DNA from 3 places in the Shewanella sp. M16 genome. Region 1 is predicted to be linked to each of the others. Evidence: predicted binding sites of a transcription regulator. Region 1 holds the regulator's gene; each other region holds the start of a gene.
What was found. The regulator ArgR, encoded in region 1, controls arginine synthesis, uptake and breakdown. The targets are predictions, from matches to a motif close to ANTGAATANNTATTCANT.
Positions count from the first base shown of each region.

Region 1 (11,187 bases):
GCCTTTGCCGACAGAGCTAAGTTTTATGCCGACATGGCCTTTAATAAAGTGCCCGTTACTGAGCTTATCTCACAGAAATATAACTATGATCGCGCTAAGTTGATTGACCCTACAAAAGCCGCCAAAAGTGTCGATGCGGGTAATCCAGCGTTGCAACATGGCGATACTGTGTACCTGACTACTGCCGACAAAGATGGCAACATGGTGTCACTCATTCAGAGTAATTACCGTGGTATGGGGTCAGGGATGACACCGCCGGATCTCGGCTTTGTGCTGCAAGACCGCGGGCAAATGTTTGATTTAACGGAAGGGCGTTTTAATACCTACGCACCGGGCAAGCGTCCATTCCATACCATTATTCCGGCTTTTGTGACCAAAGACGGTAAACCTTGGCTGAGCTTTGGGGTGATGGGCGGCGCGACTCAGCCACAAATGCACGCGCAGATTGTAATGAATCTGATTGATTTTAAAATGAACTTGCAAGAAGCGGGCGATGCCCCCAGAATTTTGCATATGGGTTCAACCGAGCCCACAGGCGAAGTGATGAAGGATGGCGGCTACGTCAGTTTGGAATCAGGTTTTCCGGTAGAAACCCGTCGTGAGTTGATTAAGAAAGGCCATGTACTGCGTGATGGACTTGGGGAGTTTGGTGGCTATCAAGCCATTGGATTTAATGCCGAAACCGGCGTATATCGTGCGGCCTCTGAGAGTCGCAAGGATGGTCACGCCGCAGGCTATTAACACTAAGATAAATGCTAAGGTAAACTCAACACTGAGTGAACCTGACGTCATGGATTCGATTTAACTGATTGGCGAGACTTTAATGGTCTCGTCAATTTTTATGTTTAAGGGTCTGGGGTGGGATAATGCTCCGCTATTGGCATTATCATAAACAGATCAGAGCAAACTGTGCGTTAGTTAATGTCATTTTTAGGTAAAGTTGCGGATAATATTGCCGAAAATGAATTTAGAAAAAGGGTGATAACCAAATGGATATTCAAAATATGCCGCGTGAACAGTTGGGTGTGTGTGCAGAGGGGAACTTACACAGTGTCTATTTGATGTTTAATGCCAATGACAATGTCGAGTCGCAATTACGTCCCTGTCTTGCCAACGTTGCGCAGTATATTTATGAGCTGACAGATCAATATTCCGACAGTGCATTCAATGGTTTTGTTGGTATTGGTGCTAATTATTGGGATAGCCTCTATCCTACTGCTCGCCCAGAACTGCTTAAACCTTTCCCTGCGATGCAAGTGGGCAGTCGTGAAGCACCTGCAATTGAATATGATTTATTCGTGCATATTCGCAGTGATCGTTACGATATTCTGCATTTAGTGGCTAATGAAATCAGCCAAATGTTTGAAGATTTAGTGGAGTTAGTTGAAGAAGAGCGTGGCTTTAGATTTATGGATAGCCGTGATTTGACTGGTTTTGTCGATGGTACCGAAAACCCTAAGGGGCGTCACCGCCAGGAAGTGGCACTTGTGGGTGATGAGGATACTGAGTTTAAGGGGGGCAGCTATATCCATGTGCAAAAATATGCCCATAACTTAAGTAAGTGGCATAGGTTACCAGTTAAAAAACAAGAAGATATTATCGGCCGTACTAAGCAAGATAATATAGAGTATGAATCTGAAGATAAGCCACTGACCAGCCATATCAAACGCGTTAATCTTAAAGATGCCGATGGTAAGTCAATGGAGATCCTGCGTCAGAGTATGCCCTATGGTTCGCTGAAGGAGCAGGGATTAATGTTTATCTCTAACTGCCGCACGCCAGAACATTTTGAAAAGATGCTGCATAGCATGATGTTTGGTGATGGTGAAGGCAATCATGATCACTTGATGCATTTTACTAAGGCGATGACAGGTTCATCTTTCTTTGCCCCCGCACTGGATTTTATGCTGCAGTTCGACGAATAAGCTTTCTATAATCAAGCCGAATTAGCATCAATCGAGACGCACTTAAGCTAACGCCTAAGTGCGTTTTTTTATGCTAATGCGCGGGAACCCATTTTTTGATATCGAGCTGCCATTGCAGGGCGGTGAAATCGATAAAGGCGCGCACTAGATTTTGCTGATAACTGCGGGACAAATACACTGCCCACAGGGTTTGGCCTGGTGTCGTAAATTCAGGTAGGACTTCTTTGAGCTGACCACTGGCAAGGTACTGGTTAGCCAAGTCACAGGGTAAACGCACTATGCCATGTCCACGTAGCGCCGCACTGACCAACACTCCCATATCGTTAGCCCTAAGATTCCCTGTAACTTTGACGTGCTCGGCTTGCAGTTCTTTTAGAAAAGGCCAGTTTTGTTGCGCTGAGTGTATCAGGCAGTTGTGGGCCAGCAGATCTATGGGTTCGAGGAGTGGCGTTGCGCTATCAAGATAGCTCGGCGCCGCGCAAAGTACCGCATCTATGGTCATCAAACGCCGAGCTATGAGATTATCATCGGGTTGCTCGGTATAACGTAGCGCCACGTCGACTCTTTCATCTACCAATTGCGCAAAACTGTCCGACATCACAAGTTGAATGTTGACCTTAGGATGAATTTTAATAAAGCGATCGACGACATCAAACAGACTGTGCTGCCCAAGGCCAATAGGCGTAGCGATACGAATACTGCCTACCAGTTCACTGTTATGGCTGTGGGCACGGCTCTCCATGGCCGCAACTTCACTTAAGATCCGCTGGCAAAATTGTAGCGCTTCCTCACCCTGCAAAGTCAAGCTGGCGCTGCGCGTGGTGCGGTGTAATAAGCGTAAACTCAACCACTGCTCCACTTCTTGAATATGACGGGAAACCTGCAGGCGGCTGAGGTCTAAATGTTCGGCAGCTTTGGTAAAGCTGCCACAGTTTGCGACTTCGACGAAACTGCGTATTGCGGCAATTTTATCCACATTAGTATCCTATATTGAAACAATCATGCTCAATTATTGATGTTTATTAGGTGAAAAACTGCAAGTAAACTGGATCCAATGTAAATCATCTGAGTGGGACAATGAAATGAAAATCGCAATTTTAGGTGCAACGGGTTGGATTGGTGGTGCAATTTTAAAAGAAGCACAGAGTCGTGGACATCAAGTGACAGCATTAGTGCGTGATCCAAGCAAGTTATCCGTGGCTGACGTGGCAGTACGTGCCGTGGATTTAGAGCAGCCATTGGTCGCCGATACCTTTGCTGGCGTAGATGTCGTGATTGCCGCCGTTGGTGGCCGTGCCCAACAAAATCATGGTCTAGTGGCGAGTACGGTTCAGCATTTACTGGATGTGCTGCCTAACGCTAACGTGTCACGTTTATTGTGGGTCGGTGGTGCTGGGAGTTTAGAAGTGGCGCCGGGTGTGACGCTGGTCTCTAGTCCAGATTTCCCTGCAGCATATAAAGATGAGGCGTTAGCTCAGGGTGAAGCCTTGAAGGTATTCCGTGCGGCGCAAACGGCAATCAATTGGACCTTTGTGAGCCCAGCGGCTGAGATTTATCCCGGTGAGAGTGAAGGCCCGTACCGTCTTGGTGGAGACAGCTTCTTTACCGATGCTAATGGTCAAAGCCGTATCTCTGTAACCGATTACGCAAAAGCCATGGTAGATGAAGCCGAAAAGGGCGCTCACCCAAACCAGCGCATCAGTGTGGCTTACTGATATCGTTATAGTTGAGTTAGAGATTGTGAGTTAGATATTGTGCTTGAATGTGTAACGTAATCGGGACAATGGCCAAATAACCAGCGCGGTATAGCACTTCAAAATGTACAGGTAAAATAGAACAGGTCAGCTCACTGACCTGTTTTTTTATTCTGCATAATTGAATAAAGATTTGATGGTTTCTAAGGTATCGGCGATATCTTGGATGCTCGATGGGCAAATAAAGATAGTGTCATCACCGGCAATCGTACCCAAAATGCCTTCTGGTTTACCGATAGAATCCAACAAGCGGGCAATAAGCTGCGCGGCACCAGGGCTAGTTCGCACGACGATCATAGCTTGGTTGTGATCGACGTCGAGTACCAAATTCTTCAGCGGGCTACCCGCGGTGGGTACGCCTAATTCGGCTGGTAAGCAATACACCATCTCTTGCTTAGCGTTGCGAGTCCGCACTGCGCCGAACTTGCTGAGCATGCGTGACACTTTCGATTGGTTAATATTACCAAAGCCTTCAGCTTGCAAGGCGGTGACGATTTCACTCTGAGAGCCAAAGCGCTCTTCTTTTAAAATCGACTTAAAAATTCTAACAAGGTCATCCTGATTCTTGGTCGTTTGCATAATATTATTATTCGTTATTCAAAAAAACAGGCCCATTTTGAATATTTTTAGAAAAATTGTCAACAAATAACCAGATTGGTTGAATAAAAATTCACTAAGTCCCAGTGGTTAAGCGTTTGCTGGGGGCGTAAAAATCCCAATTTGAGTAATTGTTCTACATTGCTTCTACATTATTCCGGAATTCTTTTGTCCCACGACTAAGGGATAATTGAAATTGTTGTGACATTCCAGTAATGTGACGCCAACGCAAATTAGATCCATGTCACACATATCCGAGAAATAACGGAGATAACTATGAAAGTTGCTGTACTTGGTGCTGCTGGTGGTATCGGCCAGGCTCTTGCCCTACTGTTAAAAACTCAATTGCCTGCGGGTTCACAATTGTCTCTATATGATATCGCACCGGTAACTCCGGGTGTTGCGGTTGACTTGAGCCACATTCCAACTGCTGTTGAAATCAAAGGTTTTGCTGGTGAAGATCCAACGCCTGCCCTAGTGGGTGCTGACGTTGTTCTAATTTCTGCTGGTGTTGCACGTAAGCCTGGTATGGATCGTTCAGATCTGTTCAATATCAATGCGGGTATCGTTCGCAACCTGATCGAAAAAGTAGCGGCAACTTGCCCTACGGCTTTGGTTGGCATTATCACTAACCCAGTCAACACGACCGTAGCTATCGCTGCAGAAGTGATGAAAAAAGCGGGTGTTTACGATAAAAACCGTCTGTTCGGTATCACGACTCTAGACGTGATCCGCTCTGAAACTTTCATCGCCGAATTAAAAGGTCTGAACGTTGCTGACGTTAAAGTCAATGTGATCGGCGGCCACAGCGGCGTGACCATTCTGCCATTACTGTCTCAAGTTGAAGGCGCGACTTTCACTGACGAAGAAGTGGCAAGTTTGACGACTCGCATCCAAAACGCGGGTACAGAAGTGGTTGAAGCTAAAGCCGGTGGCGGTAGCGCGACTCTGTCTATGGGTCAAGCGGCTTGCCGTTTCGGTCTGTCTCTGGTTCGTGGTCTGCAAGGCGAAGCTAACATCGTTGAATGCGCCTATGTTGACGGCGGCAGCGAGCATGCTGAATTCTTCGCACAACCTGTACTGTTAGGCAAAAACGGTATTGAAAAAGTACTGCCTTACGGTGAAGTGAGTGCATTCGAAGCTAACGCTCGTGATTCTATGTTAGATACGCTGAAAGGCGATATCAAACTAGGCGTTGATTTCGTTAAATAATCTTTCGGATAATCTTTTTTAGATTATGACGAATTAAAAAACGGAGCCATTGAGCTCCGTTTTTTATGCCTGCGTTTTACACTTTCTAAAGCTCATTCAGCGGCGCTTGGTGGGAATTTGGCAGTTATCATCGCAGCGGGCTTTGCCCGTCAGTAAATAAGAGATGCGATATCTGTGTTTTGCGAATCTGAGATAGCACCAATCGGCGACAGTTTTAATCACGGGCAGGCGTAATAGTTGGATCCAAGCGCGCGTCCCTGTCAGTGCCCACGCTTTACAAGTGACATCTAACCCGAGTAACACTTCGCCCGTTGCGGTTTCGCCATGGAGAATCGTATTAGCGTAGTCTCTATCGATATGGCTGAAGCGCTTACTAAAGTCTGGCGCATTTAAATCCTCAAGCGCAATCAAGTTCTTCGGATCGCGCGCTTTCAGTTGGCGCATCTCGGCGCTACATAATGGACAATTTCCATCGTAAAAAATCCGCAGTTCCATCGGTATTACCTCTGATGACTTGATCACAATACTTGGTCTAAGCTCTTGGCTTGAGTACTTAAGCTTGGTTTTCTTCTACCCTATACGCAGAAAAAAGGGTTTTAGATCGAAGCGATTGTAGAACGGATCAGCATCTCATTTGGTTTTTGTTAGGTTAAATTCAAATGAGTGCAGTAACATCTTGGTTATTCATCAGTTTAACTTGATTGCTGATTTTTAAGCGAACAAGGTAAAACCTGACCAATAACGACTCAAAAGGATAGGTATGACATCTCCCATCATAATCACAGGCGTGGGTAAACGCATAGGTTACGCCTTAGCTAAACATTTTCTCGCCCAAGGTCAGCGTGTGATTGGTACTTATCGCAGCCATTACGCTAGCATCGATGAGCTTAACGCTTTAGGTGCGACTCTGTATCCCTGTGATTTTTATGACGATGCCCAAGTGCAATCCTTAATTGCTGAGTTAGCTAAATTGCCGCAAATTCGCGCCATTATTCACAATGCCTCGGACTGGCAGCCTGATCCTGTGCTTACAAAGAATGAGCCTTTAAAGAGTACCACTTTTGCGCCGAGCGAAGTGCTGCAGCGGATGATGCAAGTGCATGTGAGCGTACCCTATCAGTTGAACTTGGCCTTAGAGGCGCAGCTACGTGCGGGTGCTGGCGATGAAATCGGCGGCAGTGATGTGATTCATATTACTGACTATGTGGCAGAGAAGGGCAGTCAGAAGCATATCGCCTATGCCGCCAGTAAAGCCGCGCTGCACAATATGACGCTATCCTTTGCCGCCAAATTTGCGCCCGAGGTCAAAGTGAATTCGATTGCGCCAGCGATGATCCTATTTAATGCGGGTGATGACGCAGCCTATCAGCAAAAAACCTTAGCCAAAGCGCTGTTGCCGAAAGAGGCGGGGAATGAGGAGATTATCGACTTAGTGGAATATCTGCTGAATAGCCACTACGTCACCGGTCGTTGCCATAATGTCGACGGCGGCCGGCATTTAAGGTAGAGATGGTTCTAGAATCTAGATTCTAGAAGGAGCGAACGACTGCATGATCTATTTTGTTTCATACCAAATATGACATTTTCACCCTCCATAGTGGTCAGATGTAGGAGGTAGAACTCTTTAATAAAAAGAGTGCAGGAGCAGTTATGGAGCGACGCTCTGCTTTTTCTAGCAGCGAAGCGCCCTAGCTTCTAGTTTCTCGATCCTTCTTTTTCAAAATGTCAGTACCCGACTTGGGGTGATGATGAACGGTAAAGGCACATCCCAATACTCGCAGGGTAAACTCGTCACTTGCTGACAGTCGTGGGCGTAACCCATAGGCAAAGGTTTACCTTTAAGCTGCCAGTTTGCCAGCGTCCTATCGTAATAGCCGCCGCCCATGCCCATGCGATTCCCCATTAAATCAAAAGCCACTAAGGGTGTGATAACAACATCTAACTCTGTCACTGGGATAATGGCGCGCACATCTAATTTAGGTTCTAAGATGCCGAATTGATTGGGTTGCATGGGGGTGTCTGCGGTGTAATGCAGGAATAATAATTGTCCGGCATTGAAGGGATGTAACCTAGGCAGATAGGTGTTTATGCCCAATTGCCACAGCGCAGCGATCAGCGGCGGCGTGGCGAGTTCGCCATCGTGGGTGAGATACAGCGCCACATGTTGCGCATTTTGAGCCTGCAATGCATCGAGCATTCGCTGGCAGGCGTTTAAACTTGCTTGGGTTTGTTCTATTTCGGAGAGAGATTTACGGGCGGTGCGAATGGCTTTGCGTAACAGATTGCGGCTTTCTTTTGTATGGAGTGCGATATTTGCCGCATAGTTTGTGACATCTACGGCATCAGCGACTTCTACGGCAAGTTGCGCCGTGTCGCTTTGGGGATTCAAATGAGAAAGTTTGGAAGATGTAGACATAGAATTAAGATGCTCCCCAGAATGCCGCTACCGGTGTAGCCCTTGAACCGTAGGTTCAAGGCGGGTAAATGATTACCTCCTAAGGCTTCTCGGTACAAGCCGAGCATGCACAATGTCAGTAAAGCATTCACCCTGAGATAAAAATTATCGGCACAGGGACATTACCAGTTGGCATGCATCCCAGGGAGCAAAACGGTATTGAATCGCTAAAGCATTGGTTTATGTTGATAATCCAGTTTAGCCATTCACTGTGCGTCAGTTGGTTTAACTCAATGAGTGTTAAATCACTAAGGTGCACAGTTTAAATCTATTTAGTTGAACGCTCAACTAAGGCACTTTCGAGGGTCGACTGCAGCAAGCTGATCCTGTCGTCCATCTGTTGCATGTAGTGTTTATTTTTTTGCTTTTCTTGGAACAACTCGTGTCCAATATTCAGCGCCGCCATAATCGCAATTTCTTCACGGCTTAGGCTATTGGTTCGGGTTTTTAACGCACTGAGTTGTTGTTCAACTCCCAACGCTACCGTACGTAAGGCATCCTCTTGACCTTTCGGGCAAGCGATAGAGTAGGTGCGCCCAAGTAGGGTAATTTCAACAGCACTGTTACTCATGTCGCGGGTGATCCTTTCGTTAGCCTCTTAGGGCGGACTATATAGGGCTGATCTTAAAAGTGCAAGGTAAGCCGCAAATGGATTGGTCTTTGACGGTTTTGTTTGCTGTTTGTGTGAGCAGTTGGATAGTTTTTTATCAGGGCGTGGCCGATTTCGCCATTATTGGGATTCAGTATTGGTTCAAGTCTTTATCTCTGCTAGCATTGCTGCTGGAAAAATCTTATTGGGATCTGATATGGCAACCCCTCCTTCGTTACGTATCGACAGCTTAAAACTCGCCTTAGATGCGGCTGAAATCGGCCAGCATCCGGTAGAAGTTCACGGTGCTTTAGTCGGTTTAATCTGCGGTGGTGTAGAGCAAACTGGCGACACTTGGATCAAGCCTTTATTCGACCTGATGAACGATGGTCAACCTTTGCCAGCGCAGTTGCACCAATTAGTGTGTGATTTGTTTAACGATTCAGTGACGCGTTTAGTGGATTTTGAATTTGGTTTCATGCCGCTGTTGCCTGAAGAAGAAGAGCCGCTCAGCCAACGTGTTGAAGCTTTGTCCCTGTGGACCCAGAGTTTTTTGACTGGCATGGCGATTATTCAGCCGAAACTGAATCAAGCCTCGGCAGAAGTACGTGAAGTGATCAAAGACTTGGCGGAAATTGCCCAAGTGGAATTTGATGTTGCCGACGATGAAGAATCCGAAGCCGCTTACACTGAATTACTCGAGTTTGTACGTATTGCAGCCATCATGTGTTACTCGGAGTTTGGTCCTGAGCTTCCCCATGGTGAGGCTGACGATACTGCGGTTGTACATTAATTTACCGCAGTTGTTTAATGTTCAATAAGTTAACACAGTAGTGGCTTCATTAGATGTCAAAGGTGGGCAAACCTGCCTTTGAGTCCATAGCACTGGTGTTTTTGAGTGCATAGCATTGATGTTTACATCTTTTATGTTTACATGCCTTAGTGTTATGCCAAAGCTTGAATGAGATCCCCATGACGGCCACAAATCACATGGATACTTCAGTTCAACACGTCGACATCGCGATTGTAGGCGGTGCGATGGCGGGGGCGACCCTAGCGTTAGCTCTCGCGCGTCTTTCTTTATCCGCAGCTCGGCCACTTTCTATCGCCTTAATCGAAGCGCACCTTCCCGATAAGCAACACCCCGGATTCGATGCCCGCTCTATTGCTATCGCCCACGGTTCTATTTTCGAATTATCCCGTTTAGGTTTATGGCAAAAGCTCGCCCATTTGGGCACGGCGATTGAAAATATCCATGTGTCGGATCGCGGCCACTTTGGCATGACAGAACTCAATGCGGCGCAGTTTCATTTAGATGCCCTAGGCCAAGTGGTTGAGCTTGAACGAGTTGGCCAAGTGCTGTTTAACGAGTTGAATAAGAGTAGTGTCAAACTCTATTGCCCCGCCAAGCTTGCCCAAGTAGAACCCGCCGTTGAAGGTCACACCTTAGTGCTCGATACGGGCGAGCGAATTCAAGCCAAACTTGTGGTTGCCGCCGATGGTTTGCAATCCAAAGTGCGCAGCAGTTTTAATTTGCCCGTGACCCAAGTGGCCTTCGAGCAAACGGCCATTATTGCCAATATTCAAACTGCCGATTTGCCAACCAATAGGCCTCACAAACATTGGGCCTATGAGCGCTTTACCCAAACAGGTCCCTTAGCGTTGTTGCCTATGGCCGATATTCAAGGTCAACCTCGCTTATCTCTCGTGTGGGCGCTCGATGATACGCGGGCTAAACAGATGCAAGCGGCGCCTAAGGCCGAGTTTTTAGCGGCGCTGCAACAGGCCTTTGGTTATCGTGCGGGCACGTTTATCGATGTCAGCGCGCGCCATGCGTATCCGCTTAATTTGTCTTATATGCCAAGGCCAATTCATCACAGATGTGTGTTTATCGGCAATGCGGCGCAGACACTGCATCCGATTGCGGGGCAAGGGTTTAACTTAGGGTTGAGGGATGTGGTGAGCTTGCTCGATGTGCTCAATACGGCGCTAGCACAGGGCGACGATATCGGCTCCGCCGCTGTGACCCATGCGTACCTTAATGCCCGCGAGCACGACAGAAACAGTACTATCCGAAATATCGAATTTTTAGTCCGTGGCTTTTCAAGCCAATATTGGCCGATGGCGCTGGGGCGTAACTTAGGATTACGGCTCTTGTCTTGGTTTCCGCCACTGAAAACCCCCGTCGCTCAAAAGGCAATGGGCTGGAAATAACTCCGCAATTTACTGGTATCGCAACGCGAAAAGGATGTACCCATGTTAAGTTCACAAGCCTATGACATTGCCATTGTGGGTGGCGGCATGGTGGGACTCGCCACCGCGATTGGATTGGCGCAGGCCGATCTGAATGTCGTCGTTATCGATGCGGGCCACACTGAGGCCGTGAGCGGCGAGCCGCGTTTACGGGTGAGCGCCATCAATAAGGCGAGCCAGCGCTTGTTAGAAAACTTAGGGGCATGGAGTTATTTAGACACTTCCCGCGCTACGCCTTATCAAAAAATGGCTGTGTGGGATAAAGACGGTTTCGGTAAAATTGCCTTTGATGCCAACAGCATCAGCGAAACCAGTCTCGGCGCGATTATCGAAAACGATGCCATTAGCTTTGCCCTCGCCAAACGCGCCAGTGAGTTTGACAATATCACCCATATTCAAAAC
Region 1 covers NZ_JAGTUL010000004.1:7,191-18,377, forward strand. Annotated here, with positions in the region: gene ggt (gamma-glutamyltransferase) at 1-741, shown strand, start outside; gene KFE26_RS03595 (Dyp-type peroxidase) at 990-1,925, shown strand; gene KFE26_RS03600 (LysR family transcriptional regulator) at 1,999-2,901, opposite strand; gene KFE26_RS03605 (NAD(P)-dependent oxidoreductase) at 3,008-3,640, shown strand; gene argR (transcriptional regulator ArgR) at 3,788-4,258, opposite strand; gene mdh (malate dehydrogenase) at 4,553-5,488, shown strand; gene KFE26_RS03620 (thiol-disulfide oxidoreductase DCC family protein) at 5,585-5,983, opposite strand; gene folM (dihydromonapterin reductase) at 6,249-6,995, shown strand; gene KFE26_RS03630 (5-formyltetrahydrofolate cyclo-ligase) at 7,206-7,904, opposite strand; RNA gene ssrS (6S RNA) at 7,914-8,094, opposite strand; gene KFE26_RS03640 (cell division protein ZapA) at 8,212-8,514, opposite strand; gene KFE26_RS03645 (UPF0149 family protein) at 8,750-9,325, shown strand; gene ubiH (2-octaprenyl-6-methoxyphenyl hydroxylase) at 9,505-10,746, shown strand; gene KFE26_RS03655 (FAD-dependent monooxygenase) at 10,789-11,187, shown strand, end outside.

Region 2 (11,187 bases), on a different contig from region 1:
AGCCCAATCCAAGCCGAGATATTAAGCCGAGTGGCAGAAGTCTTTGATCAACATGTCCCTTTTCATAATCTGCTCGGGCTCGATATTAAACACTACGATGTCGACGGTGTCGAAGTGGTCATCAATATGAAACCAGAACTTATTGGCAATATCCATCAACAGATCCTCCACGGCGGTGTCACAGCTACAGTACTGGATGTGGTCGGCGGACTTACCGCCTTTGCAGGACTGGTCGCAAGCCGTGAAGATTGGACGATTGAAGAATTACAACAACGCCTCCAAACTTTAGGGACGATTGATATGCGCGTCGATTATCTGCGGCCGGGACGCGGCCTCACCTTTACGGGCACGGGCAGCGTCATTCGTGCGGGTAATCGAGTATCAGTATGCCGTATGGAACTACATAATGAGCAAGGCACGCATATCGCTTTTGGAACAGGGACTTATATGGTGGGTTAGGCGGTTAAATTTAGATGTGTATTACTGCCTTAGGGCTCAAAACTGACTAAGGTAAACGTCTTGATCAACAGGATGTTTACTGACTTTAATCGCCCATTCAATTTTTTGTGGAGATATTCTGTAACGAAAAGAACGCGGCGAATCCCTTGAGTCAGCGGTCAGACACACCTACAATCGCCACCTTGTTGTTCTTCGAAGATGTCTCATGCCAAATCTTGAATACCGCAAAGGGATCCTACTTGCCGTCAGTGCTTACTGTATGTGGGGTTTTGCGCCTTTATATTTCAAATTACTCAACCATGTTTCCGCCACCGAAATTTTGCTCCATCGAGTGATTTGGTCATTCGTGTTTATGCTGATCATTATGCAGTTTATCGGCGGTTTTTCTCGCTTACGCTTACTGTTTAAACAGCCTAAACAGTTGATGGTTCTCACCATTACTTCCATATTGATCGCGGGAAACTGGCTACTATTTATCTGGGCGGTAAATAACGATCACATGCTCGATGCCAGCCTAGGTTACTTCATCAATCCTTTACTCAACGTCTTACTCGGTATGTTATTTCTAGGCGAAAGATTGCGTAAACTGCAATGGTTTGCGGTTTCACTCGCCAGCGCTGGCGTATTGATCCAGTTAATCTCTTTTGGCTCAATTCCCATCGTCTCACTGGCACTCGCGGGTACCTTTGGTTTCTATGCGCTGCTGCGAAAAAAGGTCAATGTGGATGCTAAGGCCGGCTTATTGGTCGAAACCGCAGTGTTATTACCGGTAGCGCTGATTTATCTCGTCGCAACCTTAGACACAGCCACGGCGAGCATGCTAACTAACGATTGGCAATTGAATCTGATGTTAATGGCGGCAGGGATAGTGACTACCATTCCTTTGCTGTGTTTTGCAGGGGCAGCGGTACGTATTCCATTGTCTATGCTCGGCTTTTTCCAATATATTGGTCCGAGTATTATGTTCATCCTCGCGGTGAGTCTGTTCAATGAGCCCTTCGATGCCGAAAAAGGCGTGACCTTCGGCTTTATCTGGAGCGCGCTGCTCGTCTTTACCTTAGATATGGCCTATAAACGCAAAACGGCGTGAGCATTATCACGCCGATAAACACAGTGGCAGAAGTGATGACATATGATGATTACTTCTGTAACTGTGCTAAAAACTCACTCCCTTGCGGTACTGTTAGTAATAAACTGTAGCCTTTAGTCGTTGGCACTAACACTAACTGCGATTTATCTGTTATCGCCAAAAATGCCCTGCCTTTCCCCTGCAACTTAAACCAGCCTAATTGAAACCCTGGCATGCCTATGCCGTTCGTTTTAAAGCTCGGCGTTAAATCTGCCTCTTGCTGCAAATCGACTATGCGCGCCTCGGCGGGCAATAAATCCACGCGGGATAACTGCACTTTATAGAAGGGAACATCCACTGTGAGCTCTGTATCGGTTAACACTAATTCGGCGCTATTCGATTGATAGAAGACCCAAGAAAATCCGCCCATCATCACCAGCAATATACCTACACTCGCCGATTTCGCTATCTTAGGCATATTTTTTAGCCATAACATCAGCAAGATACCCGCTAAACCGAGCAATAAGACGATAAAGCTAAAGATAGAGGTTTGGGTTAAAGGGGCGAGTTCAAAAAATTGAGGACTCATTGGCAGTATCTCCCGTGCAGTGAAGTCTTAATCTGCCAATAAAGACATATTATGTCAATAAAAATGCCAGCGCTAATATGAGTACTAGGCTGGCATTGATTGGATTAATTTAGAACGGCTTAAAGATCGAGCGCAAGAATTTTTGAGCGGCGTTGATAGTTATACAACTGCTTCTTCTTCTGTGGCAGTGCTTCAACATCTTCAATCACAAAACCATGCTCTAAGAACCAGTGAATGCTCCGAGTTGTCAATGCAAACAAGCGTGAATAACCACGGTTTCTAGCCTGATTGATAATGTTCTTCAGCAGTAAGCTCCCTCTGTCGGCATCGCGATAATCGGGATGCACCACCAAACAAGCAAACTCACCCGCATTGTCCTCTTCAAAAGGATAGAGCGCAGCGCAACCAATCACTAAACCATCGCGTTCAATCAACATGAACTGTTCGATTTCGATCTCGAGCTGCTCACGGCTACGACGCACCAGAATGCCTTGTTCCTCCAATGGACGAATAAGGTTCAACACACCGCCAATATCGGCGATCGACGCACAGCGTAAACGCTCAGCACTCTCAGTGACGATTTGTGTACCAATCCCTTCACGGGAAAACAGCTCTTGTAGTAAAGCACCATCTTCAAGGTAGCTAACTAAATGACAACGTGGCACACCATTGCGGCAAGCATCGATACTGGCTTTGAGAAACGCCATAGTACCAACACAAGCAGAACCTTGCTCGGCCAGCTTGTTCATGATGTTTTGCGCATCATTTGGCATCAACTCGGCAATCACATCGCCATTTCGATCGAGAATACCGTTCTGTGAGCTAAAGCCGATCATCTTGTCTGCTTTGAGCTTAATCGCCACTTGAGTCGCGATTTCCTCGGCGGTGAGATTAAAACTTTCACCAGTAACCGAAGCAGCAATCGGCCCCATCAATACGATGCAGTGATTATCTAGCTGACGTTTTAAGCCTTGCACATCAATACGACGCACTTTGCCACTCAGGCAAAAGTCCACACCATTATCCACACCCAGTGGTTGAGCAATCACAAAGTTGCCGCTCACTAAGTTAATTTGCGCACCTTGCATCGGCGTATTACTTAAACTCATGGATAAACGCGCTGTGATATCAAATTGCAGTGCACCCGCAACTTGCTTAATCACTTTGAGCGAATCTTCATCCGTGATACGCACACCGTCGTGGTAGGCAGGCGCAATACCGTTGGCGGCTAATGCAGCATCAATCTGCGGCCTAGCGCCATATACCAACACCACTTTGATCCCTAAACTGTGCAGCAGGGCGACATCATTTAAGATGGCGCGGAATTGATTTTGAGCCAAAGCTTCACCGCCAAGCATGACCACAAAAGTTTTACCTCTGTGAGCATTAACATAGGGGGCAGAATGACGAAATCCATCAACCAGTTCAGTGGTACGCACGCGTTATTTACACCTCATTTTTGAGCTGGCAGCGTCACTATGACACACCAGGAATGAATCGCTAACTTTCGCGTATGGTATTGCATTTTAATTCACATATAAAGAATTTATTCTCACTAAAGTACAGGTTTAATGATTTAAAGTGCTTAGAACCGCACTATTTTATATTTTCAGCAAGTGTTCACACTTTTTTAACTTCACAAGGGATGATTCAGCGGCTTAAGTTTGCGAGGCAATTATCTCAACTTGATGACTAGCCACTAAAAAAAGTGCAAAAAAAAGCCCCTTAAATAAGGGGCTTTTCTCGAAACACTAACCAAGGATTACTTGATTTTGGCTTCTTTGTAGATAACGTGCTGACGAATAACTGGATCAAATTTTTTGATTTCCATTTTTTCAGGCATGTTACGCTTGTTTTTTTCAGTTGTGTAGAAGTGACCAGTCTTAGCTGTAGAAACTAATTTGATCTTCTCACGATTACCTTTAGCTTTAGCCATGATCTATTATACCTTCTCGCCACGGGCACGAAGTTCAGCAACAACAACTTCGATACCTTTTTTGTCGATCAGACGGATACCTTTAGTAGATACACGTAACTGTACGAAACGCTTTTCTTCTTCTAACCAAAAACGGTGGTTTTGTAGGTTAGGTAAAAAACGACGACGGGTCGCGTTTTTTGCATGCGAACGGTTGTTACCAACCATCGGCTTCTTGCCAGTAACTTGGCATACTCTTGACATGTCAATCTTCTCCAAAAACAATTTTAACGCTCGAGCATTAATGTGCCTCGTATGGCCGTCGCCCGAGGCACAAAGAGGGCGCATTTTATACACGATCACAGAGTGAAGATCAAGTGTTAGATTAATTAATCCAGCCTCGTTCTGCAAAAGAAACTATCTCTCGATCACCTACAACCATATGGTCCAACAAGGATACGTCTATGGTTGCTAACGCATTTTTTAATCGCTCAGTTATTCGTCGGTCAGCCTGACTGGGCTCGGCAATACCAGACGGATGATTATGACAAACTATAACTGCTGCGGCCTTTTTCTCCAGCACTAAGCTCACCACTTCACGTGGATACACTGAGGCTGAGTCTATTGTGCCGCGGAATAATTCGACAAATTGAATCACTCTATGCTGGCTATCCAGCAGTAAAACTGCGAACACTTCATAGGAGCGATCGGCCAATTGTCGCATTAAATAGTCCCGAGTTAAATCGGGATTTGTCAAAACCTGACCTCTTTGCAGATTTTCCTGCGCTACACGCCGCGCTAATTCGGCCGCAGCTTGAAGCTGGGCGTATTTTACAGGTCCTACGCCCGGAAGTCGACACACCTGATTTCTTGGGGCACAGAGCAGGTTTCTGAGGCCGCCAAACTCGCAAATAAGCGACCTAGCAAGGTCAACCGCGTTTAATCCAGCTAAACCGTTACGCAGCAATACTGCCAGTAATTCAGCATCCGAGAGATGCGCAGCTCCTTTTTGTAACAGTTTATCTCTGGGACCTTCGCCCTCAGGCCAATCTTTAATCCCCATGTGACCTCCCTGTCATCTCACATATTTTCACTTTACTGAGTATGGACGAGATTTTTTGAACTGGGATAGTCACTAAAATTCACCACTTTGTGATATTGTTGCCGGCATTATTTCTATCTCGGATGATGTCTGTGAGTCTGACAAATAAAAACGTCCTGCTGGGCATTGGCGGCGGTATTGCGGCCTATAAAAGTGCTGATTTAGTACGTCGCTTGAAAGAGCGTGGTTTTGATGTGCGCGTGGTGATGAGCCAAAGTGCGATGGAATTTATCACGCCTCTGACGCTGCAAGCGTTGTCTGGACATCCAGTGGCATCTAGCTTGCTCGACCCCGCAGCAGAAGCAGCCATGGGTCATATAGAACTCGCTCGTTGGGCAGATCTCGTCATCATCGCCCCTGCAACCGCAAACCTATTGGCGCGGATTAATGCAGGCATGGCCGATGAGCTAATCACCACCACATGTCTTGCCACTGAGGCGCCAATTGCCCTGTGTCCAGCAATGAATCAGCAGATGTACCGCAATCTGGCTACGCAGGCGAATTTAACTAGCCTAGCATCACGTGGTTTTACACTTTGGGGACCCGCCAGTGGCAGTCAGGCCTGTGGTGAAGTGGGTCCTGGACGCATGCTCGAACCGCTAGAAATTGCCGAGCTAGCCAGTGATTTTTTTGCAACAAAAGAAGTCTCTGCGCTGCCTCTTGCTGGCCAGTCGGTGCTGATTACCGCCGGACCAACCCGTGAAGCAATTGATCCCGTCAGATACATTTCAAATCACAGTTCTGGAAAAATGGGCTTTGCACTCGCCAAAGCCGCGGCAGATATGGGGGCAACAGTCACCTTAGTCTCAGGCCCAGTAAATCTAAGCACCCCAGAAGGCGTGACACGCATTGATGTTGAATCGGCGCAAAATATGCTCGATGCTGTTATGGATAACGTTGATAAAAAAGATATTTTTATTGGCTGCGCCGCCGTTGCAGACTACCGCATTAGCGATATTGCTACCTGTAAGATCAAAAAATCGACCGAAGAAATGCAACTTGCGCTGGTGAGGAATCCTGATATCTTAGCCACGGTTGCGAGCTTACCTAACCGTCCTTTTGTGGTGGGATTTGCCGCCGAAACCCATGATGTAGAAGCCTATGCGCGCGATAAGCTCAAACGTAAAAACTTGAACATGATCGCCGCAAACGACGTTTCCATTGCTGGCCTAGGCTTTAATGCAGATGCTAATGCCCTGCGTGTTTTCTGGCCGCACGGCAGTCAAGATTTGCCTGCTACTGACAAACTCACGTTGGCACGCCAATTACTTTCGTTGATAGTGAAAGAAAAAACAAATACATGAAAACACCGATTGAATTAAAAATTCTCGACTCCCGTATCGGCTCAGAATTTCCCTTGCCCGCTTACGCCACCGCAGGCAGTGCAGGCATGGATCTTCGCGCCATGATAGACACGGCTTTAACCATAGCACCGGGTGAAACTGTGCTCATTCCCACGGGGATTGCCATTCATGTGGCCGACCCAGGACTTGCAGCGGTGATTTTACCGCGCTCAGGCCTGGGCCATAAACACGGTATCGTACTGGGGAATCTAGTCGGACTCATAGATTCAGATTACCAAGGCCCCTTAATGGTATCTTGTTGGAATCGTGGTGACAGTCCATTCACCTTAGAAATGGGCGATCGTCTCGCGCAACTTGTGTTTGTTCCTGTGGTACAAGCACAATTCAAACTCGTTGATGAGTTCGACAGCTCAGACCGTGGTGAAGGCGGATTTGGCCATTCAGGCACTAAATAATCCCCTAAGTCGTTATTGAGCCAAGGATACTGTAATGGCTGTAAGCCCAAAAATTAATCGTCGTGAACACATTCTGCAATGTCTAGCGCAGATGCTAGAAACCAACCCAGGACAAAGGATCACCACAGCGAAACTGGCCTCAGAAGTCGGTGTATCGGAAGCCGCCCTGTATCGCCACTTCCCGAGTAAAGCGCGGATGTTCGAAGGCTTAATCGAATTTATCGAAGAGTCGTTATTGTCGCGCATCAATTTAATCATGGATGACGAAAAAGACACCATGAAGCGCTGCCAGCTGGTACTGCAACTGCTGCTGATCTTTGCCGAGCGTAACCCAGGAATTTCCCGCGTTCTCAACGGTGATGCTCTACTCGGTGAAAATGAACGCCTGCGAAGCCGTATTGGTAACTTATTTGCCAAAATTGAAACCCAGTTAAAGCAAATTTTACGGGAAAAAACCCTGCGAGAAGGTAAAGGCTTCAACTTAGACGAAGCCATATTAGCCAATTTACTGTTAGCCTTTGCCGAAGGCCGCATCGCCCAATTTGTACGAAGTGAATTCAAACTCAAACCGACGACACACTTCGATGAACAGTGGCGTTTTATCCAGCACCAACTTTTACAAAGCTAATGATTTTTCAACATAAAGGACGGTAACTATCGTCCTTTATTTTCGATATTCCTTCCTTGTTTCACTCCATCTTTTGTTTTATCCTCGAAAAACATTTTAAGAACAAAAAACACAATGATTTTACAAGGATGTCAGATGAAACTCTTCCGATTAGCCATGTTGGCGACACTTTGCTTACCAATACTTCCAATATCTACCTTTGCAGCCAATAGCTCCAACGCGAATGCGTTATCGCAAGCACAGTTATTCAGCAAAGGTGATGAGTACTCGGATGTAAAAATATCGCCTACTGGTAAATACTTAAGCGCTATCACAAGTGTCGAAGGTAAAAACGTTCTCTTAGTCTTAGATACCCAAACCAAAAAACTCCTCAATGCGATACGTTTTCCCGATAATGCTCAAGTCGGCGACTATGAATGGGCCAACAGTGAGCGACTGGTATTGGCAAAAGAATACCTAAAAGGCTGGCAAGACACACCTATCTACTACGGTGAATTGATGGCGGTAAATGCCGATGGTTCACGAAAAGCGTATTTATTCGGCTTCGAGAGTGGCGAGCAACAAACAGGTTCAAATATCAAGAAAAACACCCCTATGCGTGCGAGCGCGTTTATCCTCGATCCTCTGCCAGATGATGAACGCTACATGTTAGTCAATGCTATTCCATGGAATGATAGGATCAATCTTGACTTTGAACTATCACAAGATGTCTATCGCGTAGACTTGTTCAATGGCACACGTAAACGCATCACAGGCTCACCTATCGGCAGAGCCCGTTTTATGACAGACCATGATGGAGAGGTTCGCTTCGTTGCAGGTGAAGACAAACAAAACATCACTAAAGTGTTCTACCGCAAAGATGGTAACTGGGTAAATACAGATAAACTAAATCTAGGTCTTGCTGATTTTAAACCACTCTCCTTTGCCGATGATAAAAATACGATTTATGCCGCCGGTCGCTCCCAAGGTGAAACCTTAGGGGTTTACAAAATTAATCTCGAAACGGGCGATAAAACTGAAATCATTCAGGATGAAAACGTTGACCCTAGCAACTTTTGGATTAACGGCACCAATAAACAACTTTACGCCGTCGAGTTTGAAAATGGTTACCCGAGTTATGCCTTTGTCGATAATGAGGATTCGCACGCTAAATTACTAAAAGATCTGCTGGGTGCTCTCCCAGGTCACCAAGTACGAATTGTTAGCGAAACCCGAGATGCAGCAAAACTCGTCGTACTTGCGTTTAACGATCGAAACCCTGGCGATTACTACATATTTGATACGAAAACACTAAAACTTGAATATCTAGCCGCCGCTAAAAAATGGCTCGACCCAGAGCAAATGGCTGATGTTAAACCCATCAGTTTCACCAGCCGTGATGGTAAACAACTCCATGGATATCTAACGCTTCCCTTTGGTAAAGAAACTAAAAACCTACCCTTAGTCGTCAATCCACATGGTGGTCCACACGGTATCCGTGACTGGTGGGGCTTTGACCCACAAAACCAATATCTAGCAAGCCAAGGCATAGCCGTTCTACAGGTCAACTTCCGTGGTTCAGGCGGATATGGCGATCAATTTGAACGCGCTGGCTATCAAAAATGGGGCTCAGATATTCAGCATGACATTATCGACGCAACCCAGTACGTCATTGACCAAGGTTTTGCCGATAAGGAACGCATCTGTATTGTTGGCGGCAGTTTTGGTGGGTACAGCGCCTTGCAGAGCGCTGTGCTTGCGCCAGATATGTTTAAATGCGCCATAGGTGTAGCTGGCGTATATGATCTTGAATTGATGTTTAATGAAGGCGATGTCGCCAACAGCCGTTCTGGTACTAGCTATCTCAAGGATGTGCTTGGCCAAGATAAAGCGGTACTTAAAGCAATGTCTCCTTCTGAAAACGTCGATAAACTCAAAGCAAACATACTATTGGTGCATGGTGGTGAAGATGAGCGAGCGCCAATTGAACAACTCGAATCCCTCGAAAAAGGCCTAAAAGCTCACAATTATCCTTACCAAAAACTGGTGATGGACAATGAAGGCCACGGTTTTTATAACGATGAGCATAGAGCGAAATACTATGAACAAATGCTCAGTTTCCTAAAAACCAATCTGAAACTTTAGAATTGACTCAAACTTGCCGACACTGCTAGGCTAAACTCGATTGGCAGTGGCAGATTTAAAGCCGATATCCGATAAGGACTATCGGCTTTTTCATGTGGCCTATGCGCGTTTTTCGGTATGAATTGTCTGCAATTCGCGCTATCCTCCTCCCCCTATTCTTGCCCTAGCGAGAATAGCAATAATTTGTATCTGATGCTGAACAGCCCAAGTACCACGCGATGATCAGCATAGGTTTTCTGTTATAGCCGCTACGACGTAGTGGAGGATAAGATGGCATTAAGTGAAGCAGCAGTAAAAGTACAAGCCGCGTTATTAGAACGTGGACTTGAAACCCCAATGCTCCCAAGCGTTTACAGCAGTGAAGAACGTAAAGACAAGATTGAACATCATATGAAAGAAATCCTGACATTAATGTCATTGGATCTGTCAGATGATAGCCTTGCCGATACGCCGCGCCGCATTGCTAAAATGTACGTCGATGAAATCTTCTCCGGCTTAGATTATGCGAACTTCCCTAAGATCACGGTTATCGACAATAAGATGGGCTTCGATGAAATGGTGCGAGTGCAAGACATTAGCCTTACCAGCACCTGCGAACATCATTTAGTGACTATCGATGGCACTGCGACCATAGCTTATCTACCACGCAAAAAAATCATTGGTTTATCAAAGATTAACCGTATTGTGCGTTTCTTTGCTCAACGCCCTCAGGTACAAGAGCGTTTGACTCAGCAAGTGTTAGTCGCACTGCAAACCTTGCTCGAAACCAAAGACGTTGCCGTTAAAATGGATGCCGTGCATTACTGCGTAAAATCCCGCGGTGTGATGGACTCCACCAGTTCGACCACTACCACAGCGCTGGGCGGTATTTTCAAATCTAACCCTGCGACCCGCGCCGAATTTTTGCACCAGTCTAAATAAATGTATTGAAACTTAACGCTATTTAAAACGTGTCGAAATCAATAGCAACCAATACAGCTCAATAAAAAAACGCTGCGATTCCTTCTATAGAATCGCAGCGTTTTTTGTTTTCATACCCACTCAATCAACCCCTTCTCAACCTAGCTAAGATCAATGCTGGCTGATTAACTGATTTCACCAAGCCTGCGATAGCCGCTTGATCAATACCAGCCGTCAAACACTAGACTTAAATGCCATATTGCTCGCGATATTGACTCACGGCGGCAAGTTGCACTTCCATTCCAGGCTTTTCAGACAGATAACTGATTAGGTCGGCGAGTTTAATAATTGCTACTATTCCGCAGCCAAAATCACGCTCAACTTCTTGGATGGCCGATAACTCGCCCTTGCCTTTCTCTTGCCTGTCTAAAGCAATCAACACACCCGCTAATTGTGCCTTATGGGCTTCGATGATTTCCATCGACTCACGAATCGCAGTACCCGCAGTGATCACGTCATCGACGAGCATCACGCGGCCTTTCAGCTCGCTACCGACTAAGCTGCCACCTTCACCGTGATCTTTTTTCTCTTTGCGATTAAAGCAGTAAGGAATGTCAATATCGTGATGCTCACACAGGGCAA
Region 2 covers NZ_JAGTUL010000030.1:6,658-17,844, reverse strand. Annotated here, with positions in the region: gene KFE26_RS17620 (thioesterase family protein) at 1-459, shown strand, start outside; gene rarD (EamA family transporter RarD) at 665-1,549, shown strand; gene KFE26_RS17610 (PH domain-containing protein) at 1,599-2,117, opposite strand; gene argA (amino-acid N-acetyltransferase) at 2,237-3,556, opposite strand; gene rpmG (50S ribosomal protein L33) at 3,880-4,053, opposite strand; gene rpmB (50S ribosomal protein L28) at 4,060-4,296, opposite strand; gene radC (RadC family protein) at 4,418-5,095, opposite strand; gene coaBC (bifunctional phosphopantothenoylcysteine decarboxylase/phosphopantothenate--cysteine ligase CoaBC) at 5,218-6,438, shown strand; gene dut (dUTP diphosphatase) at 6,435-6,893, shown strand; gene slmA (nucleoid occlusion factor SlmA) at 6,928-7,521, shown strand; gene KFE26_RS17570 (S9 family peptidase) at 7,657-9,645, shown strand; gene folE (GTP cyclohydrolase I FolE) at 9,916-10,566, shown strand; gene pyrE (orotate phosphoribosyltransferase) at 10,793-11,187, opposite strand, start outside.
Region 2: the regulator ArgR is predicted to act here: its motif matches at 3,636-3,653, upstream of argA (amino-acid N-acetyltransferase).

Region 3 (11,187 bases), on a different contig from region 1:
AGGTTTAGCGGCGACAATTGGTTTAGAGCGCCGGGGTGTACCTGGTGGTATTTTGTTGGTGATTATCGCGCTATCGGTATTTGGTTTAGTGTTCGATCCGAGCGTTAAATACCAAGGTTTGTTCGCTTTACCTGATTTTACCTCAGAGCATTCACTGATTGGTCAGCTCGATATTATGGGTGCCTTTAATCCTGTGGTCTTGCCTATCGTATTAGCGTTAGTGATGACGGCGATTTTTGATGCGACCGGCACTATCCGTGCTGTGGCTGGCCAAGCTAATTTACTCGATAAAGACGACAATATTGTCGGCGGCGGTAAAGCCTTAACTTCAGACTCAGTCAGCAGTATGGTGGCAGGTTTAGTCGGCGGTGCACCAGCGGCTGTGTATATCGAGTCGGCGGCGGGTACTGCAGCGGGCGGAAAGACAGGTTTAACTGCTACCATAGTTGGCGTACTGTTTTTATTGATGATGTTTTTAGCACCATTAAGCTATTTAGTGCCTGCCTATGCGACAGCGCCTGCTTTGATGTATGTGGGTTTGTTGATGCTGAGTAATGTGGCGAAACTCGATTTTGACGATAAAGTTGATGCCATGTCGGGCTTAACCTGCGCTGTGTTTATCATCTTAAGCTGTAATATCGTTACCGGTATTATGCTGGGTTTTGTGACACTGGTGGTAGGCCGTATTTGCAGTGGCGAATGGCGTAAACTGAAGTTAGGCGTGCTTGCCATCACTTTAGGTTTAGTGGTGTTTTATATGGGTGGTTGGGCGATTTAAGTTAGGCAAACTGAGTGATTTGAACTTAGTTATTGAGAACAGAAGCGAGTGCAGTCTTAGGATTAGCACTCGCTTTGATTTTGTGTCCTGTATTCACAATAGGCCCGCAGTAAGTCTTTCCAAGTAACAATCCCAACCAATTTACCGTCCTCTAACACGGGTAAGCAGCCGATATCGTTATCTAATAACATGCGGGTGGCCGTGTCTAAATTGATGTGGGGTGCGACGGTAACCGGATTACGCGTCATCACTTGATGTACACGTTTTTGTAGAGTTTCTAAGTCTCTTGCGGTTTCCGCGCTACTGCCCAAGTTCGGGCTAATCGCGCGCAATAGATCCCGCTCCGATAACACGCCTTCAAGTTGGTACTCATCGACGACCAACAAGTGATGAAAGCTCGCTTGGTCGAAGATTTCCTTCGCCACAGTTAATCGATCGTCCATTTCAACCGTGACGACTCGGGTACTCATAATATCGGCGATAATGATCGGCATGATGATCCCCTGTTAAGCTTGCGCATCCTAAGATGCGCTCTGTTAATGCGCTGCATTACAGTTACTTATAACAGAGTGGTGCAAGTTTAGCCAACACCCATTACAAAGTTTTAACTCAAAGATCTTGGACCTCTGGCTCATCATCCGCTGTGATTGGCATCCGCTCCGATTCGGGCAAGTGTGCGCCTATGTAGCGTTGATACTTTTTACCTTTCAGTTTGTGGGTGTCCACCAGCACTAAGCCATCGATACAATCGCCAAAGTCGGCGTCGATACCAAAGGCGAGAAACTTAACCCCATCGGCTTTACACAGTTCACCATATTGTTTGTAGAGCGTAGGTACGGCCGCCCCCATACTCGCGAGCACTTGTTTGAGTTGCTTAAAGTTACTCTGATAATCCTCGGAGAAATACAAGTCATCTAACTTAGCTTTTTGGGATTTAGATAAGCCAAAGGGCGACATGGAAACTGCCATCTGCTGTGCAGGTGCAAATTCCCGCGCATAGAAGTGCACTAGCATTTCCCTAGCACTTCCAGGCAGTTGATTGCTGATGGACACAGGGCCAAATAGATAACGATATTCAGGATGCTTGGCGAGATAAGCCCCAATGCCAAACCACAGATAGTCTAAACTGCGTTTACCCCAATATTTAGGCTGCACAAAGCTGCGACCGAGTTCTAACCCTTGCTTCACAAAGGGCATAAAGCTGTCGGCGTATTGAAACAGGGATTGGCTGTAGAGGGCGTTATCGCCGTATTTCGCTAACACTTGGTCGCCACTGGCAAATCGATAGGCGCCGACGATTTCAAACTGCGCTTTATCCCACAACACTAAATGCTGGTAGTAGGAATCGTATTTGTCGATATCGCGGCGTTTGCCTGTGCCTTCGCCGACGGCGCGAAAGGCGATTTCCCGCAGGCGACCAATTTCCCGCATGATGGGATTACTGTCGTGGTGCTGATATAGGTAAATCAACTTGTTATCTTGTGTTTCCCCCAGGAGTTCACACTGCTGAAGTGCGGCCTGCAGTTCACGGCGCGACTCGGGATGGGCGATGGCACTCTGGGTGATAAACAGTGGATCTTTATCTTTGCCGATACGATACAAGTGATTTTTAAGCAGTTTTATCTTTGTCTTGAGTGGAAAGTCCATTGAGCGTACGGCTTCATTGGGAATGAGCTCGCCAATGCGGATCGGCATATTACGTTTAGCCTGCTTGAACATTTCCTTCACTAGCAGCAGTGTCGCAAGTGGCTTGTAAATCATAGATGCGCCGTAGAAAGTGGCAGAGTTTTTGGCATCTAAAAATATTGGCAGTAGGGGCGCATTGCAGGAAATCGCCATCTTTAAAAAGCCTGAGTGCCATTGGGTATCACGCACGCCGTTAGGACGCAGACGCGAGACTTCGCCCGACGGAAAAATCAGCACTGCGCCTTCGTTACGCAGGTGCTGGTGGATTTTTTCTAAATGCTGTTTCGGTGTGCCGCCGGTCATATTGCGCACTGGCAGTAGGATTGAGTGCAGCGGTTCCAGCGCCATCAAGAGTTCATTCGCGACGACTTTAATATCAGGGCGAACTTCACTGATGAGTTTGATGAGCGCTAATGCATCGAGTGAACCTATAGGATGGTTCGCGAATATGACCACTCGGCCTTCACAGGGAATATTTTCTATTTCGTTGGCAGGCACGGTAAAACTAAAGTCAAAACTCGCCAGCATTTGTTCGACAAAGTCTACGCCCTGTAAATAGGTATATTGATTGGCGATATCGTTGCACTGTTTTTCATTGAGCAGGTAACGCAGCATGGCCTTGGCAGGTTTAGCGAGCCAAGGTTTGTCATTGATCGCTGGTAGATTTTGTTCAACCACATTATCAACGGTAAAAATCATGTTATTCGCCTTAAACGGCACAGTATGCTTGTTATGGCTAAGGTTGCTGTTTAGCGTTTTTTCATTGTATTCCATAGCGTTATGTAATTGATTCATAGTGTTAGGCAACATCCCTTGGGCGAGTTTCGCCGGTATTTATGTTTGGCATTTGCTGCGCTGCCGTTTTTTGTTGCTTGTCTTTGTGCATCTCAGGCGGCTGTTGTACCAGCGCTATACTGTTGAGAATATCGAGCTTGAGCGTTTGCTCGTTCCAGCGGCAAAGTTGTAATTCGCCGCTTAAGGTTTCTGTGATTAAACTGCAGTTTTCGACCCAGTCACCGTCGTTGGCGTAGATGATCTGCCTCTTTTCTGGGGGACTGAGTGGTGAGTAATATTGGGCGGCTCTGGGGTGAGTCGAGAGTTCGGGCTGATGGATATGACCGCAGATCACACCGTCAACATCAAAGTGCTGGGCATAGTTGAGTACTGCTTGACGGTAATGTCCAATAGCGGCTTGAGCCTTGCCCACTTTGGACTTGATATAACTTGCCAGTGACCAATAGGGGTAACCTAAGCGTTCCCGCAAGCTATGGAGATTGCGATTGAGGAACAATAATAGGTCATATAAATGGTCGCCCAATATGGCGTAGAAACGGCCGACACACACATCGGCATCAAACTGATCCCCGTGGAGCATCAAGAGTTTATGGCCGCCAATTCCGTGGTGAATATGTTGGCGGGCAATTTTAATATTCCACAGGCTTAGCTCGGCGTAGGGTTTAATCAGTTCGTCGTGGTTGCCCGGCAGATAAATCACTTGGGTGCCGTTTTGTGCCAGTTCAATGAATTTCTGCAGTACCTTATTGTGGCTATCGGGCCAGTGTAGCTTACGTTTCAACGCCCATAAATCGACTATGTCACCGACCAGATACAAGTGCTGACAACGCACGGTTTCAAGCAAGCTGAGCAGGTAGTCAGCCTTGCAATCCTTACAGCCTAAATGGATATCTGACAACCAGAGGGCGTTAACTGTGATGCTTGCTGTATGGGCTGAAGTTAATGCGGATGGGGTAATCGCGGCACAATTGAATTGATTTGAGGATGTTGGTGCTAATGTTGGCGTTTGTGTTGAGCGATTAAAGATGGGAGGAGAAAGGCTGGGGTCATTTATCTCTTCCCGCGTAGACCTCTCAAGTTTCCTGAAATTAAATCCTGTCATCTCGTATTCACCCCATTAGGCTGTTAACGAATATGAGCTTAGTGGGGGGCTTTGACCGAATGATGAAGTTTAGATGACATGCAGATGACAAAAGGTGAATTAGCCTGGACTGAACCTGCAAGATTCACATCAGGATGCAATTAGATCCGATAGGTTGGTTTAACTTACTTCTGCCCCAAAGCAAGATAACTTTGTTGTCAGTTTGCAGCATGAATTGTCATTGTTTCCCCTGTGACTCGCCATAAACTCGTCCCTGAGGGCTCGACGACGGCATCCATGCCGCCAACGGTCACAGTTGCAACAATGCCAATCTTAATTAACACTTCTGCTGTTCGTTTAGCTAAAAAGCTATTGCTCTATTCCGTGTTTCGGCTCGTTAGCTCAATCGAAAATTCCTACACCTGTTGCCATACAAATTCTCATCTAGTTACCTATGTTTGGCCCTACCATAAATCGACTAACAATGTATGGGTATACAGTCATATTTAAATTTAGGTATTTTTGAATGATTTGAAGACAATATCAGTGCGCATCAACTCCATCTGAAACAAATAAAACGCTATAAAATCAAATAACTATAGTATCTGGCTTTTAGTTAATAGGCTTGGAAAACGCGCATGTGCGTTTTTCCAGATAGTGTATTTGGCAGAAAGCTGATAAGTTCTTTGCATACAGATAGTTAACCGTGTGCGTTTTTACTGGTCCAATGAGGTAAACGCGCATGCGCACGAATAAAATGTTGAACTAAGCCGCTGCGCGGAGCTTAACTGCGATTTAGTGGAATGATTAAGCCTGCTCGAATCAGCTAGACTTAAAAAAGATGCGATGGAACACAACCATGACAAAGGATTTTCAATGAAATACGCAGAAACCACGCAATATTATTTGCTCAAAACAGCTCTGCAGCTCAGACCTTGCCTCAAAAAAAGCAAATTCCTATAGCATGAAGCATACCAATTAATCTGGATGAGGCATCGGCCAAGTCCAACAAGCGATTTATGCCCTGCAAACAGCGCAGCGCATAAATACTAAGACGTTAGCAGTTTCGGCACATTTATAGGAAGTTAGTAGTGAGTAGTAGAGATAATTTCACTCAGAAAACCAAAGATACTTTAAAAGACAGAGCTGGAAATAAATGTTCTTTTCCTTCGTGTCGTGCTCCAACTTCTGGTGCTAGTGATGAGTCTGACGAATCAGTCGATCGTACGGGTATGGCTTGTCATATATTTGCAGCTGCACCAGGAAGAGGAGCTAGGAGATATGACCCAAATATGTCCTCTGAAGAACGTAAGTCAGTTCGCAACGGTATTTGGATGTGTTACAAGCATGGTAAGCAAATTGATAATGATGAATCTCGATTTACCTCAGAAATCCTACAGAAATGGAAAGAAGTAGCAGAAAGACGTGCTCAAATTGAAAATGAGTTAGGGCGTGAAATTGGTGAAGAACATGAGCATTTATTGTCGTTGGGATTGGCTGCACATAATGTGTCTATTGATTCAGTTTGGTCAAACGAAAATGAATTGATTGGTGACGCCCTTAAGCATTCGTGCGTTGAAGCTATTTGGGGGAAAGGGTTAGTTAGTTATTTACGTTCATTTATCATCGAAAAGGTGCGAAATTCATTTATTCATGGTGGAGCAAGTAGTGTCAAACTTGAAATTGATACTAAGTCCGTAATCCTTATTGATGATGGTGATGAGTTCACGCCAAGTAAACTTGTCAAGCATGATCAAGCTAGAGGTGGTGCTCACTCATATAAGCACCTAATCGAAAAATATGGTACTAAAGTGATCCCATCAACAATGAGAAAGGATTCAAAGAATATTACATCGTTTCAAATTCTCACAAGCATTGACGACTTGAAGAACATAACACCTTGTAGTCTAGAGTTATCATATGAGTCGGTTCGTGGCGGTGGATATGAGTTGGATGTAATTGATCTTTGTGAAGAGTTGTATATTACGGTTCCTCGGTATTTTGCTCTTAGTGACCTATATTGGCTTCAAAGGATCTCACCAGGTATCCAAGATGGTAAAAAGCAGCTTGTTTTTGTTCTGGACGAAGTTGCAGACTATGTTACTGCTCAAATTAAACAGGCATATCCATCAGCTCGAGTAATCGACTTAAGTAACTGCTAACAAACGGTTAAAGAGGGATTCGCAACGCGCGGCATTTTGTAATGCGTTGATTTTTGTGGTTACGGTGTTGTGCGGTGAGTTAGTCGTTGCGTTGCTCACCCCTTAACCGGGCGTTAGCCCATAGAAATTTTCATCCGAAAATGACGAGTTAGAGTTAATAACCTAACTCATTTTTGTCCCAAAGCGTGCTGGGTATCTCCTTCAAACCCGCATGTTCCACTAATGCCAAAAGGTGAGCCGTGGTGATTTGCGAGACGACCGTCCGCCCCATGGACGGGGCGGTCGAGCATCCAAGGACGGACTTGCTGCGAGTCGACGAGCAAATGGTATGGCACACCTATAAGTCGGGGCCTATGCATTAAGTTCCCTACAGCTTAAGTTATAAGTCACTCAATCGTACTATTCGTGCACTTTTGTCCCAAAGCGTGCTGGGTATCTCCTTCATACAGACTGGTTACACTATTGCCCAAAAGGTGAGCCATGGTGATTGGCGAGACGACCGTCCGCCCCATGGACGGGGCGGTCGAGCATCCAAGGACGGACTGGCTGCGAGTCGACGAGCGAATGCCATGGCAAGCCTGTGAGAGTGGATATCAGCAAACGCTAAACTGCTAACAACTAAAATTACTGGTCCCAAACATTAGTCTCCAACACATATCGGTCCAAAAGTATGTTGCGTATGTCTTTAAATCTACAGATTACGCGAATGCACGAAAGGTGGAACCATGGTGATTAGCGAGACGACCGTTCGCCCTATGGCCGTTCTTTGGCGTCCATGCCATCGCGGCATTTGTGAATCTTTTCATATCAGACGGGGCGGTCGAACATCCACGGATGGACTATTGCGTGTTGCCGAGCAAATGCCATGACTCATCCATCCATCAGATCCAGCTTTTAAGTGTCCAAAAGTGAGTTGTGTGGTTACGAGTGGAGGTTGTACGATTAAGTAACACGATATAATCAAAACGGTCAGTTTGTGTATGAGTTACTACAAAAAAGGGGAGCCAGTTAATCTGACTCCCCTTTTAGCTGAGCTATTGTTGCCGTTAGCTTTTAGAACAATAAATGCGCTACACCTGCGATAACAGGCAGTGTCACTAAGGTGCGTAGAATAAATACTACGAAAAGCTCAACGAAGTTGACGGGAATTTTACTGCCGATAAGCAGTGCACCGACTTCACTCATATAGATCAACTGAGTCACAGATAAGGCTGCAATTACAAAGCGGGTCATATCTGATTCAATTGAGCTGGCAAGGATTGACGGAATAAACATATCCGCAAAACCGACCACGATTGTTTTAGAGGCTTCAGTGGCTTCTGGAATATGCAGTAATTCGAGTAATGGAATAAACGGCATACCCAGATAGTTAAATATGGGCGTGTGCTCGGCAATAATCAGTGCCAGCGTACCAATGGCCATTACCACAGGGATAATGCCAAATACCATATCGACAACGTTTTTAATGCCTTCATTTAAGACAGCTTTTATGCCACCAGCACTGGCGGCTTTTTCTAAGGCTTTATCAAAGCCCCAAGATAAGGCGCCATGTCCAGCAGGGATCAGCTCATCATCTGGCATGCGTGGTGTGTCATCTATGTAGTTGTCTTTCTTCCACGATAATGGTGGCAACTTAGGTACAATCACAGCGGCGGCAAAACCCGCGAGGCACACAGTCAAATAAAAGGGCACAAACATATGCTCTAACTTAACTTGAGAGATCACCACTAAGCTGAAGGTAATTGATACCGCCGAGAAGGTTGTACCAATAACTGCGGCTTCTCTCTGGGTATAAAAACGGGCTTCGTATTGTTTGCTGGTCAGCAAAATGCCGACACTGCCATCACCTAACCATGAGGCCATACAATCGATAGCGCTACGACCCGGTAGATTGAACACGGGACGCATGACTTTCGTTAAGAGTGTGCCAAAGAGTTCGAGTAGGCCGAAGTTCAGCAGCAGCGGCAGTAACATACCCGCAAAGATAAATACTGAGAACAACACAGGTAATAAGTCGTTTAAGACTAATGCGCCAGTGCTCGAGGAGTTGATGATCTCTGGACCTAAACCTAAGTAAGTCAGTACGATAAACACTGCACCTAAGATCCGAGTCGTCAACCACATAGGGCTGACATTCAATAAACCATTAAGGAAGTGATTTTGCGTAACGAATGTGGGCTTAAACACTTTTGACAGTAAAGAGGCCAGCGCCGTAGTCACAACAATAATAGTCACTATGAGGGTTAGCACACCGCTCAATGCGCCTTGCAGTGCTTTAGATATGATAGCGATAGGAATTGTGATCGCATCGTTGTAGCTGATAGGGGTCATAAATAACAACAGACCAATCAGCGAAGGGACGATAAAGGTGAGTATCGTCTTAATGTTTCGGTTTTTATTTTCAGTAGCCAATGTTGTACACCTTAAAGTACGAGTCGTACATGGTAAATTTGAATAAATAGCCGCACGTAACAAGCTGTCGACGCTAATTAAGGTGCATTTAAATTCAACTCAAAAACGAGAATGGGGAAGATTACTCGCTTAGCTTCTCTATGTAAAACGATTCGCTAGCTAGTTTGATATAAGCAGCAAAACAGCATAGTTATTTTACTTCAGTTGTCGATAAATTAAGAGTGGCTATATTGGCTTGCATTACTGTAAAAGCATTATTAAACATAGTGTTACCATCACTTACCTTAGGTGGGTTAACGACTGGTTAATTACTTGTTTACTGATGTGTGTGAAACTATCTAGATGTTATTTCTGCACAAAAAAACATCAGCAACTTTAGCCCTACCGCCATGTTGGCTGGTTTTCTGTTCGATTTGAAAGTGCAATAGAGATAACTCTGGCTATATAGCGTTGACGAGAACCTGTTGTGCATATCGCGGTCATGTTAAGGAGCCTTGGGCATTAGGACACATTTTTATGCGATAAGCCTTTAAATCGACTTATCTCTAAAAGTGACCTTCTCCATTATCTTGATGCTTTTGTGATTGACTAAAAAGTCGTAAATAACGATGAAAGTAAAAATATTATTCATAAAGCGGATACCCGCCGCTTTAAATCTTCTCATTTCCATGTAAGTTAGTATTACTCCCATCCAGCTCTAGTATTCATGATCGCAAAAGTACAGAAGGTTACGATTAAAGGCGGCTCAACACTGGCCATTAAGTTTGGTTTTTTGGGGATCTTTGGGCTTTTAATTGGCATTGTTATTACTGTTTTGGGGTTCGATGATTCTGAATTCCATCGCTTCAATTTTTTGAATCACACCTTAAGTGAATTAGGGACTTATGGTCATTCGTCTTTCGCTGTTATTCTTAACGGTGGATTGTTTTTTGGCAGTTTAAGCCTCGTTTTCTATTGTTTGTCTTCTTTGCAACAGGTGACTTCTTGCTGGGGATACCCTTTCTTTATCAGTTTGGCTCTCACTTTTCTGGCTTTAGCGAGCGTGGGATTATTTCCGGTGAACGTGTATCACTTGCATGTTCTTGGGCTGAAATGGTTTTTCTATCTGGGGAGTTTGAGTGCGATCTTCTATTTAGCCTTGGTCTGTTTCGGCAAGTCTAACTTTGGCCGTTGGACTGGGTTGTTGGCGTTAATAGTCTTATGTAGCATGTTGACGTTTCTGTATGCACCACAGCTCAATTTAGGCTTGACCGAAGGTGATAGACCGTTTTATCAGGAGATGGTATTGCAACTGCCGCGTCCTACTTTGTGGTGGCCAGCCCTACTAGAATGGATTGGACTGGGAAGTTTATTGTGTTGGACAAGTGTGCTGCTTTTTAGCCAGTTAAGCTTCAGCCAAGATCCCAAAATCATTGGCTGAGTTATCTTTAAATTTAGGCTTATCTTCAGCTTTAGGCTATGGATTCACATGCACAGCAAGGCCCGCTTCACCAAACCAATAACCGTTGCACTGGGTTGTACCAAGTTTGCTATTCATCGAAAAATCCTGAGTATTTTTAGTCGCTTGAATCGTATCGACCAAAGCATTGGCTTTAGTGATGCAGTCAAGACTACTGGGTGATACTCGAAACACATCGACCCCCATTTGTGTCATTGCCGCTATTTCACTGCGTAAATCTAAACAGCTAGCGGATTGGGTTTGAATTCCATTGAGCCTGAGTAAAGGTTGCTGCTCTTGGGTTTGCGCGAGTAGTCCTTTACTGTATTCACGGCATACCGTTTCGCAATGATCTTTCGTGAGCTGTTTGTGTCTAGCGGTAAAGCAGCGCGCTGAATGGGCGAGTGGTAAATAGCCGTGGCCGAGCACTTCCACCTCAAATGATGGCTGCTCTTGAATCACTTGTTGTAACCAAGCCTTAGATAGCTCCACTGGCATCACAAATCTTTGCATTCCAAACCGCTGCAAGATGTCTAAACTAGCACGATTGTAGTTATTGATACTCGCGCCGCAGACAAAGGGTAACTTACGCTCTTTAGCAAGATACACTGCCGCCATATCGTTTGCTTCGACGATAAATTCACCGTTATCGACCTGGCGTTTGAGCTCAGTATATTCAGATGGCGCTTCGATTAAGGCCAGCGTTGAAAGCACGACTTCTTTACCCGCCTGCTTGAGCATTTGCGCCAGCTCTAGATAATCGCCCCACTTGAGTTCGCGTCTGCGGCTACAAACCGCCTCACCTAAATACACTAAGGGAATTTGACTGGCGGCG
Region 3 covers NZ_JAGTUL010000001.1:65,800-76,986, reverse strand. Annotated here, with positions in the region: gene KFE26_RS00315 (NCS2 family permease) at 1-778, shown strand, start outside; gene KFE26_RS00310 (CBS domain-containing protein) at 841-1,272, opposite strand; gene KFE26_RS00305 (lysophospholipid acyltransferase family protein) at 1,388-3,274, opposite strand; gene KFE26_RS00300 (UDP-2,3-diacylglucosamine diphosphatase) at 3,264-4,361, opposite strand; gene KFE26_RS24160 (hypothetical protein) at 4,559-4,684, opposite strand; gene KFE26_RS00295 (hypothetical protein) at 5,432-6,502, shown strand; gene KFE26_RS00290 (YjiH family protein) at 7,556-8,914, opposite strand; gene KFE26_RS00285 (hypothetical protein) at 9,621-10,334, shown strand; gene KFE26_RS00280 (U32 family peptidase) at 10,371-11,187, opposite strand, start outside.
Region 3: the regulator ArgR is predicted to act here: its motif matches at 8,996-9,013, upstream of KFE26_RS00290 (YjiH family protein).